One region of the Streptomyces sp. NPDC092370 genome, then DNA from elsewhere that is predicted to be linked to it. Evidence: riboswitches for the same ligand, from Rfam matches in the RefSeq annotation. Region 1 holds a riboswitch; each other region holds the start of a gene.
The links. A riboswitch is a leader RNA that binds a small molecule or an ion and turns the genes downstream of it on or off. The one in region 1 is predicted to bind cyclic di-AMP.
Positions count from the first base shown of each region.

Region 1 (5,606 bases):
GGCCCAGCTTGCGCTCCTTGGCCAGCGTGGTCTTCAGGAACTTCGGCGACTGCGCGCGCAGCACCGACTCGTACGTCTCGTAGCCCTTCTCCACGTCGATGACGTAGGTGGCGTGCTCCGCGGCCGCGTACCGGACGAACAGCCGCTGTTCGGCCTCCAGATTGTCGAAGGCGAAGCTCGACACCGAACAGGCCCTCAGCAGTTCGCCCGTCTCCAGGTTCAGCCCCGGCCGCAGAATCGCGCCCTGCGCGTCCGAGACGCCGAGACCGATCGCCCGGCCCTGCCCCAACGGGCCCCGCTCATAGGGCAGGAAGCCGGCCGGCTCCGGCCCCTCGTACACCACGGCGACCCGGGCCCGCGGCCTGACCCGGCCGACGGCTTCGGTGAACTCCGGTTCCATGAAGGGGTTGCGCGGTGCCTCGGAGACCGCGCGCAGCGCACGCCAGCGCTCCCTCTCCCCTTCATCGAGCTCCCCGGGCCCAGCCACGCGAATGCGCCCACTGCTCAACCTGACCCCCCGATCAAGTCCCCCCTGGACACATGGAAGGTACCGCTCGATGCGGCCTCTCCGGTAGGTAGCGGAGCATGTTGTTGCCAACCGGTGCAGAGGCCTTCAACCGGGCAATCGGCGTCCGTCGGGCGATGAAACGAGGGGGCGCGTTGTCCGTATTCTCTGATCATGGCCGCACCCCTCGCACATTCACTCATCGCCACCGATCTGGACGGGACGCTGCTGCGCGGCGACGACACCCTCTCCGACCGGTCCCTCGCCGTGCTCGCGCGGGTGGCGGACGCCGGTGCCCAGCACCTCGTGGTGACGGGCCGGCCGGCGCCGAGAGTGCGGCCGCTCCTGGACGACCTCGGATGCAGGGGACTCGCGGTGTGCGGGCAGGGCGCGCAGGTGTACGACGCCGGCGCGGACCGGCTGCTGTGGTCCATCACCCTGGACCGGGAACTGGCCGAGACCGCCCTCGGCAAGATCGAGGCGGAGGTGGGGCAGGTGTACGCGGCGGTCGACCAGGACGGGGTCGACGGGCTCACGCTGATCGAGCCGGGTTATCTCATGCCGCACCCGACCCTGCCCGCGGTACGGGTCGACCGGCGCGACGACCTGTGGGGTGAGCCCATCAGCAAGGTGTTGCTGCGCCATCCGCACCTGTCGGACGACGAACTGGCGGCGACGGCCCGCTCGGTGATCGGCTCACTGGCGACGGTGACGATGTCGGGGCCCGGCACGGTGGAACTCCAGCCGTGCGGGATCACCAAGGCGACGGGCCTGGCGCTGGCCGCCGAGCATCTGGGGCTGCGGCCGGCGGACACCATCGCCTTCGGCGACATGCCCAACGACATCCCGATGTTCGACTGGGCCGGCCACGGTGTCGCGATGGCCAACGCCCATCCCGAACTCAAGGCCGTGGCCGACGAGGTCACCCTGTCGAACGAGGACGACGGCGTCGCCGTCGTCCTCGAGCGACTGCTGGGCGGGACCGCTCAGTACGGGCCGTTGACGTTGTCGATCGAGCCGTAGCGGTCGGCCGCGTAGTTGCAGGCCGCGGTGATGTTGGCGACCGGGTCGAACGGGTCGAAGGGGGTGCCGGGGACGTGGTACGCGGCGAAGGTCGGGTCGATGACCTGGAGCAGACCCTTGGACGGGGTGCCCGCGGCGGCGTTCGAGTCCCAGTTGTTGATCGCCAGCGGGTTGCCCGACGACTCGCGCATGATGTTGCGGTGGATGCCGTCGTAGGACCCGGGGATCCCCTTCTGCGCCATGATGTCCAGCGCTTCGCGGATCCAGCCGTCGAGGTTGTTCGCGTAGGTCTTCGCGGACGCCTGGGTGGCCTGGGCGACGCCCGTGGCGGGCTTCGCGGCCGGCTTGGCCGGGGCGGACGACGGGGTCGCGGTCTTCTTCGCGGCGTGCGCCTTGGTGGTCTTCACCTTCAGCTTCAGACCCGGGTGGATCAGCTTCGGGTTGTCGCCGACGGCGGCGCGGTTGTCCTTGTAGAGCTGTTTCCAGCCGCCCGAGACGTCGTACGTGTCCGCGATGCGGGCGAGCGAGTCGCCCTTGGTCACGGTGTACGTGAGGGACTTGGCGGGCTGGACCGCCCGCGGCACGGACTGTACGGCGGCGGGTGTGCTCTGGGGCTCGGCGGCGCTCGCGTGTGTGGCGCCGAGGAGCGGGAGGGTGAGTGCGGCTCCGCCGGTGCCGGCGGCGATGAAGCCTCGGGTCAGCGGGTTGATTCTGGGGCGACGGTGCTTGCCTCGTCCGGGCATGGCGATATTCCTCTCCGGCGCCTGCGAGGTGAGCTGTCGGGTTCGGGCCGGGAGGTGCCCGGCCGCGTACGGCGCTGTGTGCCGTGCGCGGCTTCACCCCGAGCCGTGCCGCTGTGCGGACCGGCGACTTACCTGGGTCCCCCGCTCCTGCCCTGCGTGAGTGAGTCGGTTCCTGTGGGGAGTCCGGGCGGCGGCAGGATTAGGCGTCCGCCGGACAGGCCGGGAACGTATGCGAGAGCACATGTCGGGAACAAGCGCCTTGGTCACATATCACGCGGATGACCTTGGTCGGGGGTGTTTGGGCCGCTTGATCCTTTGCGGGAGCCAAGGGTCAACTGGCTTTCGGGGGAAGGGGGTACGGGTCGGTGCGAGGGCGGGAGAGAAAAGCGGAAGAAGTGATTCAACTCACTGATCACAAGTCGGCGGGGCGATTTCCACCAAGGGGAATTCACTTACCTAAAGCGGCAAATCGTGCATACTTCGGTACCCCTGGGTAAGTCGATAAATATCTGTTCTTATGGGTTGATCGAAAACATAGCGGGCGTGATCGGATACCACCCGGCCTGTAACCATGGGCGCTGGCGGTGATCGAAACGTGACCGGATACGCTGACTCGAGTGAGGACAGCGACCTATCGACAAACCGCGTAATCACCGGCAGACACAGCAGACAGGAGACCCCTCGTGACCGACGTCGGGCCGTTCGGGCTGAGCGTGCGGGACCAGGCTCTGGAAGCCGATGTCCAGGCCGGACTGACGGCTGTCGAGGAAGGCTTGCTCGAGGCCACCAAGAGTGAGGTGCCCTTCATCACGGAGGCCGCCCAGCACCTGGTGCGGGCCGGCGGCAAGCGGTTCCGTCCGCTGCTCGTGATGCTCTCCGCCCAGTTCGGTGACCGGCACGCACCCGGGATCGTGCCGTCGGCCGTCGTCGTGGAGCTGACCCACCTGGCCACGCTGTACCACGACGACGTCATGGACGAGGCCGCCGTGCGCCGGGGCGTCGCGAGCGCCAACACCCGCTGGGGCAACTCCGTCGCGGTCCTCACCGGCGACTTCCTCTTCGCCCGCGCCTCGCACATCCTGGCCGACCTCGGCCCGGAGGCCGTGCGGGTGCAGGCCGAGGCGTTCGAGCGCCTGGTGACCGGCCAGATCCTGGAGACGGCCGGACCGCAGGACGGCCGCGACCCCATCGAGCACTACCTGGACGTCCTGGGCGGCAAGACCGGCTCGCTGGTCGCCGTCTCGTGCCGCTTCGGCGCGATGATGTCCGGCGCCGACGAGACGGTCGTGCACGTGCTGACCCAGTACGGCGAGCGGCTCGGCGTCGCCTTCCAGCTCGCGGACGACGTCCTGGACATCGCCTCCGACTCCCACGAGTCCGGCAAGACCCCCGGCACCGACCTGCGCGAGGGCATCCCCACCCTGCCGGTGCTGCGGCTGCGCGAGCGGGCGGCCCGCCTCGGACTCGCCGAGGACATCGCCCTGTGTGAGCTGCTGGACTCCGACCTCACCGACGACGAACGGCACGCCGAGGCCCTGCGCCTGCTGCGGGCCCACCCGGCGCTGGAGCAGGCCCGGCGGGACACCGTGCGCTACGCCCAGGACGCCCGTTCGGCGCTGGCGCCCCTGAAGGAGTGCGCAGCGAAGACGGCGCTCCTGGAGCTGTGCGACGCGGTGGTGCACCGGGCCGGCTAGGGCCTCCTCTTCTCCCCGACCCCTACGGGTCGGGGGAGAAGACACCCGCCCGTGTCATACCCGAGCAGTACACGGAGTTGAGTCCGGGGTCTGACGTATCTCCCTGGCCGATTTGGTCAGATGGACACCACGGAAAACACCACTCCTCACCTGTTCGGGTGAGAATGGCGGCTCAGGGACGAGTGCGTGCACGACACGGACAGCCGCCGCCGATCACGGAGGTAGGGCACACATGGCACCGTACGCATCCGACGACAGCACGACCGCCGGGCAGGCCGACGAGCAGCGCTCCGGGCGGCGCACAGCCGCGCGGTACATCGTCCCGGTCACGGTGATCGGGGTGGCGGCCGCGACGATCGGCCTGGTCCCCGCACTCGCCGACTCCGGCGACCCCGACCTCCCGAAGATCACCGCTCGGCAACTCATCGAGAAAATCGCCAAGTCCGACGTCGAGCAGCTGTCCGGCACGGTGAAGATCAGCACCGACCTCGGCCTGCCGAACCTCGGCGGCCTGGAGTCCGGCCTGCTGTCCGGTGCCGCGGGCCAGGGCGAGGGCGGCTCCTCCGCCGACCCGACCGCCAAGCTCACCGAACTGGCCTCCGGCACGCACACCCTGCGCGTGGCGGCCGACGGCCCGGACCGGCAGAAGCTGTCGCTGCTGGAGAACGCCGCCGAGTACAGCGTCATCCACAACGGCAAGGACGTCTGGGGCTACGACAGCAAGTCCAACGAGGTCTACCACGGCACCGCCTCCGAGAGCCCGGAGCGCGGGAAGGACCAGCGGCCGCCGGCCCTGCCGAAGGACTTCGCCGAGGAGGCCCTGAAGGCGGTCGACGACACGACGTCCGTCACCGTGGACGGCACCGCCCAGGTCGCCGGCCGCGACGCTTACAAGCTGGTCGTCGAGCCGAAGCAGTCCGGCTCGACGGTCGGCGCGATCACCGTGGCGGTGGACGCGCGGACCGGCATGCCGCTGAAGTTCACGCTCACCCCGGCGAGCGGCGGCGCCGCCGTCGTCGACGCGGGTTTCACGAAGGTCAGCTTCGCCAAGCCGGCCGCCTCGACCTTCGACTTCACCCCTCCCAAGGGCGCGAAGGTCACCGAGGAGAAGGACTCCGGCAAGGCCTCGGGTCGGACGCCGCGCGAGGCGCCGGGCAAGCCCTTCGACCTGGGTGAGGCACCGGGGCACGCCCCCGGGGCCGGCAAGGTCCTCGGCGGCCACGACGGCATGAAGACCATCGGCGAGGGCTGGACCGCCATAGCCACCTTCGACACCGGCGGCGAGGGCGTGCCCTCGGGCAAGGCCGGCGGCGACCTCGGCGGCTTCATGGACTCGCTCGGCGACAAGGTCCACGGGAAGTTCGGCTCGGGCACGGTCTTCTCGACCCGCCTGGTCAACGCCCTCATCACCGACGACGGCAAGGTCTACGCGGGCCTGGTCACCAAGGACGCGCTCGTGAAGGCGGCCGACGCCGGGAAGTAGGCCCGTAGGCGTACGGGACGTCGAGAGAACGAGGAAGCCGATGGGCGAACCGTCCGCCACGGAACCGGAGGAAGAGGCGCGGGCCGAGACCGGCGAACCGGTCATCGCCACCCACGCGCTCACCAAGCGCTACCGCGGCGGACAGCTCGCCGTCGACG
Region 1 is NZ_JBIVQO010000008.1:157,867-163,472, forward strand. It holds gene ACIQHQ_RS24240 (GNAT family N-acetyltransferase) at 1-493, opposite strand, end outside; gene ACIQHQ_RS24245 (HAD family hydrolase) at 680-1,528, shown strand; gene ACIQHQ_RS24250 (transglycosylase SLT domain-containing protein) at 1,492-2,271, opposite strand; cyclic di-AMP (ydaO/yuaA leader) riboswitch at 2,277-2,452, opposite strand; gene ACIQHQ_RS24255 (polyprenyl synthetase family protein) at 2,955-3,965, shown strand; gene ACIQHQ_RS24260 (outer membrane lipoprotein carrier protein LolA) at 4,198-5,448, shown strand; partial or broken gene ACIQHQ_RS24265 (ABC transporter ATP-binding protein) at 5,489-5,606, shown strand, end outside.

Region 2 (5,606 bases), on a different contig from region 1:
CCGCTCCCGCCCGTCGAGGGCATCGGCTACGAGCTCCTCGCCCTGGCCGTCCGCGCCGAGTCCGAGGGCGTGGACCCGGAGGCGGCCCTGAGGGCGGCGGCCCGCGCCTACCGCGACGCGATCAGGCAGGCCGAGGGCTGAACGGGAGGGAGCAGGGGAGCGGGACGGGAAGCGGCGGGAAGCCGGATACGGTCGACGCGTGACCGACCAGCCCCAGCCCCGCACCCCCACGACCGCGCCCGAGCTCTTCACCTGGGAGTTCGCGAGCAACCCCTACCCCGCCTACGCCTGGCTCCGCGAGCACAGTCCCGTCCACAAGACGCGGCTTCCCAGCGGCGTGGAGGCCTGGCTGGTCACGCGGTACGCCGACGCCAAGCAGACCCTCGCCGACCACCGGCTCTCCAAGAACCCGGCGCATCACGACGAACCGGCGCACGCCAAGGGCAAGACCGGAATCCCCGGGGAGCGCAAGGCCGAGCTGATGACGCATCTGCTGAACATCGACCCGCCGGACCACACCCGGCTGCGGCGACTGGTGTCCAAGGCGTTCACGCCCCGCCGGGTCGCCGAGTTCGCGCCACGGGTGCAGGAGCTCACGGACACCCTCATCGACGGGTTCGCGCGGAAGGGGTCCGCCGACCTGATCCACGAGTTCGCCTTCCCGCTGCCCATCTACGCCATCTGCGACCTGCTCGGCGTCCCGCGTGAGGACCAGGACGACTTCCGAGACTGGGCGGGCATGATGATCCGTCACCAGGGCGGTCCCAGGGGTGGCGTGGCGCGGTCGGTGAAGAAGATGCGCGGCTACCTCGCCGACCTCATCCACCGCAAGCGGGAGGCGCTGCCCGCCGAGCCCGCCCCCGGCGAGGACCTCATCTCCGGTCTCATCCGCGCCTCCGACCACGGTGAGCACCTCACCGAGAACGAGGCGGCGGCCATGGCCTTCATCCTGCTGTTCGCCGGTTTCGAGACAACCGTGAACCTGATCGGCAACGGCACCTACGCCCTGCTCACCCACCCCGAGCAGCGCGCCCGGCTCCAGGCGTCCCTCGCCGCCGGGGAGAGCGGGCTCCTGGAGACCGGCGTCGAGGAACTCCTGCGCTACGACGGCCCCGTCGAGCTCGCCACCTGGCGGTTCGCCACGCAGCCCCTCACCCTCGGCGGGCAGCACATCGACGCGGGCGACCCGGTCCTGGTCGTCCTGGCCGCCGCGGACCGGGACCCGGAGCGGTTCGCCGACCCGGACGTGCTGGACCTGTCCCGCCGCGACAACCAGCACCTCGGTTACGGCCACGGCATCCACTACTGCCTGGGCGCCCCGCTCGCCCGCCTGGAGGGCCAGACCGCCCTCGCCACCCTCCTCACCCGCCTCCCGGACCTCCGCCTCGCGGCGGACCCGGCCGAGCTGCGGTGGCGCGGCGGCCTCATCATGCGCGGGCTGCGCACCCTGCCGGTGGAGTTCGCAGCGGTTGAACATGACGAAACATCAGAGCTGTGATCTTCACGTGATCTACGCGGCATTAACTTGTGACAAGTGATCTCCTGCCGATACGTTCACCCATCAACGCGGCCGGGATGCCGGACGCGTCGGTCACCGCTGTCGTGTGAAAGGTCTCCGTATGCTCTCCGGGAACGGTCGGCACCGTCGCCCCCGCCAGGCTCCGGCGCTCCTCGTGGCGGCCGGAGTGACCGGCTCCGCCATCGCGATCCCACTCCTCGGGGCCTCCGGTGCCAGCGCGGCCGACGGCACGACCTGGGATCGGGTCGCGGACTGCGAGACCGGCGGCGCGTGGAGCCAGAACGACGGCAACGGCTACTACGGCGGCCTGCAGTTGTCCCAGGAGGACTGGGAGAACTACGGCGGCCTCGACTACGCCGCGAGCGCCGACCTGGCCAGTCGCTCCCAGCAGATATCCGTGGCCGAGAGAATCCTCGCCGACCAGGGGGTCGGCGCGTGGCGTACCTGCGGCCTGCTCTCCGGCCTCCCGCAGGACAAGGGGGCGGAAGCGTCCGACTCGTCCGCATCATCCGGCGAGGTGGACTCGTCCGGTTTGCTCGGCGGCTCCGAGCCGTCCCCTTCTTCGGAGCCTTCCTCAAGCCCTTCGTCGTCGCCTGACGGGCGGTCGACCCAGGAGGATGAAACCCCTAAGTCGGACAAGTCATCTGATTCCGCACCTCAGGAGCGGGGGCGGGAGCAGGATCAGAAGTCCGGCAGTTCCCCCTCCGCCGCCCCCGGGGGTGACGAGTCCGGCAACTCACGCCAGGGCGGCGACTCTTCGGCCCTGACGGACACCGGCTCCGGCCGCCACCGAGGCCCCAGTGCCGAGGAGGACTCCGCGTCCGCGAACGGCAGCGAGGGCTCGTCCTCGGGCCGCCACGCCTCGCGCGGCGACGACGCCTCCCGGGGCTCGTCCGAGGGCTCCTACATCGTCGGCGTGGGCGACAGCCTCTGGTCCATCGCCGACTCCCTTGACGTCGACGGCGGATGGAACTCCCTCTACGACGGGAACGAGCAGACCGTCGGTGGCGACCCGAACCTCATCCTCCCCGGTCAGACGCTCACGACAGGGGTCGAAGCGGACGAGAGGTAGCCGTTCGGGCAGTGCGGAAACGAGGGCCGAAGTCGTCCCGAAAGCGGGTGAGTTCACGTCACGTTTCGCACCGAATGTCCCGTATAAGGCCCGTGAGAGATAGATCTCAGAAGCCCTGATCGTCTTTGAAATTCCGTGGATCGCGTGTCTACGGTCGTGACTGCTCGTCACCGCGAGCCCCGGCTGCCGCAACGCCGAATCCTGCCAGCGGCCGTACGGGAACAGTCGTCGCGTCAAGCGCCGTAGGCAGGAGCGGGGGACCCAAGGTAAGTGCCCGACCGGCCGGTTGTGCCGGAAGGGCTTGGGGTGAAGCCGTGTCCCGGGAGGGGCGCGGCCGGGCAACTCAACCGGCCCGAACCCGACAGCTCACCTCGCAGGCGTCGGTGAGGGGATCTCTCCATGCTGTTTTCCGGTAAGGGCACGCACCGCCGTCCGTCCAAGGCCGCTCGCGCCATCGCCATCGCCGGTGTCACCGGTGCCGCCGTCGCCGCCCCGCTGATGGCGGCCGGTAACGCCTCCGCCGCCACCGCCTCGGAGTGGGACGCCGTCGCCCAGTGCGAGTCCGGCGGCAACTGGTCCATCAACACCGGCAACGGCTACTACGGCGGTCTGCAGTTCTCCGCCTCCACCTGGTCCGGCTACGGCGGCACCAAGTACGCCTCCACCGCGGACCAGGCCACGAAGGCCCAGCAGATCGAGATCGCCGAGAAGGTCCTCGCGGGCCAGGGCAAGGGCGCCTGGCCGGTCTGCGGCAAGGGCCTGTCGAGCGCCGGCTACACCGGCGGCGGTTCCTCCAGCGACTCCGGCAGCTCCTCGCAGCAGAGCCAGCAGAGCCAGCAGAGCACCGAGACCCGCCAGACCGAGCAGCAGCCGGCCTCCCGCTCCGACGAGCGCCCGGCCGCCAAGAAGACCGTCACCACCCCGACCGGCAAGAAGGTCAAGAAGGGTGACGGCGAGTACAAGGTCGTCAAGGGCGACACCCTGAGCTCGATCGCCACGGCGGAGAAGGTCAAGGGCGGCTGGGAGAAGCTCTACCAGCTGAACAAGGACATCGTCGAGGACGCCAACCTCATCTACCCGGGCCAGCAGCTGCACCTGAAGTAAGCAGCGGCCGGCCGGACCCGCCCAGGGTCCTCGTGCTCCCCGCCCCGGTGCGTCATCCCCCGTACGCGCCGGGGCGGGGTTTTTTCGGCAACCGGCTTTGTTCCGTTCGGAAACAATTTACTCTCGGTTCTGTCCATGGGGTGGGCGACCCGGTGGCCGATCGCCCGGAGCCGGTTAGGCTCGTGTCGCGAGCCACCACGGGCCCGCACCTCGCCGGGTCCACGGGGCCCGCGTCCCGCGTCACATGAAGAAGGAGATGCTCGTGCCGTCCATCGACGTCGTCGTAGCCCGGGAAATCCTGGACTCCCGAGGCAACCCCACGGTCGAGGTCGAGGTCGGCCTCGACGACGGCAGCACCGGCCGTGCCGCCGTCCCGTCCGGCGCCTCCACGGGCGCCTTCGAGGCCATCGAGCTCCGCGACGGCGACTCGAACCGCTACCTCGGCAAGGGTGTGGAGAAGGCCGTCCTCGCGGTCATCGAGCAGATCGGCCCGGAGCTGGTCGGCTACGACGCCACCGAGCAGCGCCTGATCGACCAGGCGATGTTCGACCTGGACGCCACCGACAACAAGGGCTCGCTCGGCGCCAACGCCATCCTCGGCGTCTCGCTCGCCGTCGCCCACGCCGCCTCCGAGGCCAGCGACCTGCCGCTGTTCCGCTACCTGGGCGGCCCCAACGCGCACCTGCTGCCGGTGCCGATGATGAACATCCTGAACGGCGGCTCGCACGCCGACTCCAACGTGGACATCCAGGAGTTCATGATCGCCCCGATCGGCGCGGAGTCCTTCTCCGAGGCCCTGCGCTGGGGCGCCGAGGTCTACCACACGCTGAAGAAGGTCCTGAAGAGCAAGGGCCTGGCCACCGGCCTCGGCGACGAGGGCGGCTTCGCCCCGAACCTCGGCTCCAACCGCGAGGCCCTCGACCTCATCCTCGAGGCCGTCAAGGAAGCCGGCTACACCCCCGGCGAGCAGATCGCCCTGGCGCTCGACGTCGCCGCCTCCGAGTTCTACAAGGACGGCGTTTACACCTTCGAGGGCAAGGAGCGCTCGGCGGCCGAGATGACCGAGTACTACGCGGAGCTCGTCGACGCGTACCCGCTCGTCTCCATCGAGGACCCGCTGTTCGAGGACGACTGGGAGGGCTGGAAGACCATCACCGACAAGCTCGGTGACAAGGTCCAGCTCGTCGGCGACGACCTGTTCGTCACCAACCCCGAGCGCCTGGCCCGCGGCATCGAGGAGGGCGCCGCCAACGCCCTGCTGGTCAAGGTCAACCAGATCGGCTCGCTGACCGAGACCCTGGACGCCGTCGAGCTGGCCCAGCGCAACGGCTTCAAGTGCATGATGTCCCACCGCTCCGGCGAGACCGAGGACGTCACCATCGCCGACCTGGCCGTCGCCACCAACTGCGGCCAGATCAAGACCGGTGCCCCGGCCCGCTCCGAGCGCGTCGCCAAGTACAACCAGCTGCTGCGCATCGAGGAGATCCTCGACGACGCCGCGGTGTACGCCGGCCGCAGCGCCTTCCCGCGCTTCAAGGGCTGACCCCGGCCACACGAGGCAGCGTCGTACGTACGTCCCCGTACTCGGTCCCGTACCGTGTCCGGGGACGTACGCGCGTAGGACGGTGGAGCGGGAGGCGGACAGATGGCCGTGAAGGACCGGGACCGGTTCTCCACCGCGACCAGGATCCGGCTGCTCGGTGAGCAGACCGCGGCCCGGGTCTACCGCTCCCAGACCAAGCGCCAGGCCCGCCGCTCACGCCTGACCGGCCGGGCGGCGCTGCTCGCCCTGGTGATGTGCTCGCTGATCGTGGCCCTGGCCTACCCGATGCGCGAGTACGTCTCGCAGCGCGCCGAGATCGACGACCTCCGGCGCGAACAGCGGCAGGCCCGCGAGCGCGTCGAACGGCT
Region 2 is NZ_JBIVQO010000003.1:515,219-520,824, forward strand. It holds gene ACIQHQ_RS13575 (nucleoside triphosphate pyrophosphohydrolase) at 1-141, shown strand, start outside; gene ACIQHQ_RS13580 (cytochrome P450) at 200-1,498, shown strand; gene ACIQHQ_RS13585 (transglycosylase family protein) at 1,620-2,591, shown strand; cyclic di-AMP (ydaO/yuaA leader) riboswitch at 2,820-2,986, shown strand; gene ACIQHQ_RS13590 (transglycosylase family protein) at 2,991-3,695, shown strand; gene eno (phosphopyruvate hydratase) at 3,958-5,238, shown strand; gene ACIQHQ_RS13600 (septum formation initiator family protein) at 5,341-5,606, shown strand, end outside.
Region 2: it holds a riboswitch for cyclic di-AMP, as region 1 does, so the genes downstream of both, ACIQHQ_RS13590 (transglycosylase family protein) here and ACIQHQ_RS24250 (transglycosylase SLT domain-containing protein) in region 1, are expected to answer to the same signal.

Region 3 (5,606 bases), on a different contig from region 1:
TTCCAGAACTCGGCGCCGTCGGCGGGGTCGCTCAGCGGCAGGTTCACATTGCGCACGCCGGGCAGCTCGACGTCCGGCCCCTCGAGCTTCTGGTCGGCCGCGTTGCGGAAGTCGAAGATCGTGTGCAGGCCCAGGGTGGTCAGGAAGGCGGCGTCCTCCCCGGTCGCGTGGGCGAGATGGCCGCTGCGGAACAGCACTCCGTGCCGCACCCGCCGGCCGTCCACGGTCGGAAGTCCGCCCACATCACGGAAGTTGCGCACTCCGGCCAGCTCGGGCTCGGTCGACGGGACCTGCTGTGTCACGAGGGCTCCTCCCCTTCGGCGCCGCCGGCGCGGCTCGTCGACGGGCGTCACTCGACGATACGACATGCCTGCCTGGGGCAATGAGTTGTCCACAGGCGTTGCCCGGAGCCCCCGCGGCCCTCGATGATGTTGCCGCCTGGTCGGACCTGGTCGGGCTTGTTCGAATCTGTGAGGGCATGATGCTGGACATTTCCGAAGACGGTCGTACGTGGGTGCTCTCCGGGCCGGCCAGCAGCTACGCCGTCCATGTCACCGACCGGGACGAGCTGCTGCACCTGCACTGGGGCCCCCGAATCGGCCTCGCCGATGCCGAGGCGCTCGCGGTGCGGCCGCTGCCGGACTACCGGCCCTTCGAGTCCCCGCTCGACGGGCGCGAGGAGTACCCCGTCGAGGGGGGTCCGCGTTTCGTCCGACCCGCCTTGTCCGTGCGCACGGCCGAGCGGCGCGGCACCGAGTGGGTCTTCGAGGGGCACGACACGCAGGACGACGAGCTGCGGCTCCGGTTCCGCGACGGTGACCTGGCCGTCACGCTGCACTACCGGGTGCGCTCCGGGGCGGACGTCGTCGAGCGCTGGGTGACCGTGGACAACCGGGGACCGGCCGTCGAGCTGCTGCGCGCCGACTCCGCGACCTGGACCCTGCCCGACCGGGAGGCCTGGCGGCTGTCGCAGCTGCACGGCCGCTGGGGTGCCGAGTCCCGGCTGACGCGCTCTCGCCTGACTCACGGGGAGAAGGTCATCGGCAGCCGCCGCGGCCACACCTCCCACCAGCACCTGCCCTGGGTCGCCCTCGACACCGACGCCACCGAGGAGCACGGCGAGGTCTACGGCTGCGCCCTCGGCTGGTCCGGCTCCTGGCGCATCACCGTGGCCCAGCTCCCCGACGCCCGCGTGCAGATCACCGGCGGGGCCGGCCACGACGACTCCGGCCTGCTGATGCTCGGCACGGGGGAGTCGTACACGACCCCTGTCTTCGCCGGGCTCTGGAGCGACGGTGGCTTCGGCGGGGCGAGCCGCGCCTGGCACGCCTATCAGCGGGCGCATGTGATCCCGGACGCCGAGCAGGACCGGCCGGTGCTGTTCAATTCCTGGGAGGCCACCGAGTTCGACATCTCCGAGGAGCAGCAGCGGGCGCTCGCCGAGCGGGCCGCCGCCCTGGGCGTCGAGCTGTTCGTGGTCGACGACGGCTGGTTCGGGGCGCGCACCAGCGACCGGGCCGGGCTCGGCGACTGGACCCCCAACCCCGACCGCTTCCCGGGCGGGCTGAAGCCGCTCGCCGACCACGTGCACGGCCTCGGCATGCGGTTCGGCATCTGGGTCGAGCCCGAGATGGTCAACCCGGACAGCGAGCTGTACCGGGCGCACCCCGAGTGGGTGCAGTACCAACCAGGACGGAAGCGGACGGAGTTCCGCAATCAGCTCGTCCTCAATCTGGCTCGCGAGGACGTCCGGGAGTACCTGTGGGAGCAGCTCGACGGGCTCCTCTCCGGCGCGCCGGTCGACTACGTGAAGTGGGACTTCAACCGCTGCTTCACCGACGCAGGGTGGCCGGGCGACCCCTACCCGCAGCGGCTGTGGGTCGACCACGTGCACGGCCTGTACGCCCTGCTGGACCGGCTGCGGGCCGCCCACCCCGGCGTGGCCTTCGAGTCCTGCTCTGGCGGCGGTGGCCGGATCGACCTCGGCGTGCTGAGCCGTACGGACCAGGTGTGGACCTCCGACAACACCGACCCCCTCGACCGGCTCGCCATCCAGCACGGCTTCAGTCAGCTCCATCCGGCCCGGGTCATGGCCGCCTGGGTCACCGACAGTCCGAACGCCATGCTCAACCACCGGGCCAGTTCCCTGCGGTTCCGGTTCGTCAGCGCCATGGCCGGGGTGCTCGGGGTCGGCGGCGACCTCACGAAGTGGACACCGGAGGAGCTCGCCGAGGCGGGGCGGTGGGTGGGGCTCTACAAGGAGATCCGGCCCGTGGTGCAGCGCGGCGACCTGTACCGGCTGCGGCCCCCGGAGGGCGGGCTGAGCGCCGTGCAGTACGTCCTCGGTGAGGAGACCGTCGTCCTCGCCTGGCTCCAGGCGCAGCACTACGGTGAGCCGGTACCGGCGCTGCGGCTGCGTGGCCTCGACCCGACAGCAGTGTACGAATGCCTCGAAACGGGCGAAGTTTACCGAGGGGCCGTACTGCTGCATCACGGACTGCGGGTCGGCCTGAGCGGAGATTTCGACGCCACTGTCGTCCGCCTTGAGCGCAAGTAGACGTTCTGTCCGGATAGAGAGTTCCGTCCGCTAAGGGGTAACGTGCCCCGATCGTAAAGGGGATGAGGTCGGGGTGCGTGACCATCGTCATATTCGTGACGATGTGTTGTCGCCATGTTCACGTAATTCCCACAACAGCAAGGGCCATTGAGGAAAGCGGGAGATCGGTAATCCACGCTCGGTGACGGCACTTGCGTCAGCGCGTCGAGACAAACACCGTCACGGGCAACCGCAAGCTTGTCCCATTGCGTCTTGGTCGCTTACGTTCCACACCCATCCGGACGGACGCCTAATCCTGCCGCCGCCCGGAGCCCCACACACTGACCCGACGTACGGCAGGAGCGGGGGACCCACAGGTAAGACGCCTGTTCCGGTTCCCGGAACGGCTTGGGGTTAAGTCGCACCTCGGCGCGACCGGGCATCTCCAGCCCGCACCCGACAGCTCACCTCGCAGGCGACGGAGAGGAATTCGTCATGCCCGCGAAGGGTAAGCACCGCCGTCCCAAGACCCAGCGTTTCACCCGCTCCATCGCCGTCGCCGGAACGGGCGGGGCCGCTCTCGCCCTGCCGCTCATGGGGGCCGCCGGCGCCCACGCCGCCACCCCGCAGTCGGCTCCGGAAAAGGCCGTCCAGTCGGCTCCGGCCGCCGACAAGAAGGCCGCCGAAAAGGCCACCGGTGCCCGCACGTACACCGTGAGGGCCGGCGACTACCTCGCGAAGATCGCCGACGATCAGAACGTCAGCGGCGGCTGGAAGAAGCTCTACGCGGACAACCGTGACGCCGTCGGCTCCGACCCGTCGCTGATCCACCCGGGCCTGAAGCTGTCGATCGGCAAGAAGGCGGCGAGTGCGCCGAAGGTCTCGGCCCCGTCCGCGCCGAAGGCCTCGGCCCCCAAGCCGTCCGCCGCCGAGTCGGCCCCGAAGGCGGAGACCGCCGCGAAGCCGGCCGCCGCCAAGCCCGCCGCCGCCAAGCCCGCCGCCGAGAGCAACTCCAGTGGCTTCACCCTCCCGGTGGCCGGTGCCACCGTCAGCACCCCGTACCGCATGTCCGGCAGCATGTGGTCCAGCGGCTACCACACCGGTGTCGACTTCGTCGTCCCGACCGGCACCTCCCTCAAGGCCGTCGGCGCGGGCACCGTCGTCTCCGCCGGCTGGGGCGGCGCCTACGGCAACCAGGTCGTCATCAAGCTCGCCGACGGCTACTACGCCCAGTACGCCCACCTGTCCCAGCTCTCCGTCTCGGCCGGCCAGACCGTGACCGCCGGGCAGCAGGTCGGCCTGTCGGGCGCCACCGGCAACGTGACCGGACCGCACCTGCACTTCGAGATCCGCACCACGCCGGACTACGGCTCGGACGTGGACCCGGTCGCCTTCCTGCGCTCGCACGGCGTCTCCGTCGGCTGACCGGCCGCACGACCACCTGCCTGACACGCGACCGAAGGCCGGACCCCGATCCCCGGGTCCGGCCTTCGGCGTATGCGCTCGCCGACCACCCCCGAGGGGCGACAAGGGATCGACAGGCGACGGGAGTTGGGGCAGAGTGATCCCGTCCGGTGTGCAAGCGCTTTCCCCGGTCTTCCCGGTGGATCCCCAGGAGCTGTGTCCCGTGTCGACCACCCGCAGAGCGTTCGGAGCCCTGGCCGCCGGAGCCGCCCTGGCGGCCCTCGCCCCGACGGCCGGCGCGCGGGCCGCGTCCCGTCGTCGCCGCCTCGTCGCCCGCGACGACTTCTGTCACGGTCTCGGGCAGTGGGTGACCGAACTCCAGGACGGCGGCACCGTCTTCGCCTCCCGCGGCACCCTGGAGATCGACGTGCCGAGCGGCGCGACTGTGTGGTTCAGACAGCGGCTCGAAGGGCCGTACGTGCTCGAATACACCGCGACCCCGGTCTCCGCGGGCGGGGTGAACGACCGGGTCTCGGACCTCAACAACTTCTGGAACGCGACCGACGTCCGCTCCCCGGACGATCTCTTCGCGACACCGCGCGCCGGGGCTCTCGACGAGTACGACCACCTGACGACGTACTACGCGGGCTACGGCGCCAACCACAACACCACGACCCGGCTGCGCCGTTACGTCGGTCAACCCGGTGTCCGCCCCCTGGTCTTCGACTACACGGAGCCGCTGCTGGTGCCGGGCGAGCCGAACCGGGTCCGGATCGTCTCCGATGGCTCCACGGTCCAATGGTGGAACAACGGACGACCCGTCTTCGGTTACACCGACCCGCAGCCGTACACGAGCGGGCACTTCGCCTTCCGGACCGTCTGGAGCCATTTCCGTATCAGCGGATTCCGGGTCTGGCGGCTCACCCCGAAACATCCCTGACAAGCAGTGTATTCCGGAGTTGGCGAACCCTTGAGGAGTGGCTTATCTCACCGCCAGTCAACTCTTTCCTACGGTCGCGTAGGTCACATTCGAAGGTGAATCATGGACTGCTGTGGCAGACGATTCGAAGAGTGACAGCAGAGCAGTGATCGGGTCGTACGTAGCGGTGGGGGACAGCTTCACCGAGGGCGTGGGTGATCCCGGCCCCGACGGGGCGTTCGTCGGCTGGGCCGATCGGTTCGCCGTCCTGCTCGCCGACCGCAGGCCCGAAGGCGACTTCCAGTACACCAATCTCGCCGTACGCGGAAAGCTCCTCGACCAGATCGTGGCGGACCAGGTTCCGCGGGCCATCGCCATGGCCCCGGACCTCGTCTCGTTCTGCGCCGGGGGCAACGACATCATCCGGCCCGGCACCGACCCCGACGAGGTCGCCGAGCGCTTCGAGCGGGCCCTGGTCCAGCTCACCGCGGTGTCCGGCACGGTCATGGTGACGACCGGGTTCGACACCCGTGGCGTGCCCGTGCTCAAGCACCTGCGCGGCAAGATCGCCACCTACAACGGACACGTCCGGGCCATCGCCGACCGGTACGGCTGCCCGGTGCTCGACCTGTGGTCCCTGCGCAGTGTGCAGGACCGCAGGGCCTGGGACGCCGACCGGCTGCACCTGTCGCCCGAGGGGCACACGCGCGTGGCGCTCCGTGCGGGCCAGGTGCTCGGCCTCGACGT
Region 3 is NZ_JBIVQO010000002.1:73,249-78,854, reverse strand. It holds gene ACIQHQ_RS06970 (tyrosine-protein phosphatase) at 1-302, opposite strand, end outside; gene ACIQHQ_RS06965 (alpha-galactosidase) at 482-2,557, shown strand; cyclic di-AMP (ydaO/yuaA leader) riboswitch at 2,866-3,027, shown strand; gene ACIQHQ_RS06960 (LysM peptidoglycan-binding domain-containing M23 family metallopeptidase) at 3,032-3,961, shown strand; gene ACIQHQ_RS06955 (DUF6250 domain-containing protein) at 4,164-4,880, shown strand; gene ACIQHQ_RS06950 (SGNH/GDSL hydrolase family protein) at 5,026-5,606, shown strand, end outside.
Region 3: it holds a riboswitch for cyclic di-AMP, as region 1 does, so the genes downstream of both, ACIQHQ_RS06960 (LysM peptidoglycan-binding domain-containing M23 family metallopeptidase) here and ACIQHQ_RS24250 (transglycosylase SLT domain-containing protein) in region 1, are expected to answer to the same signal.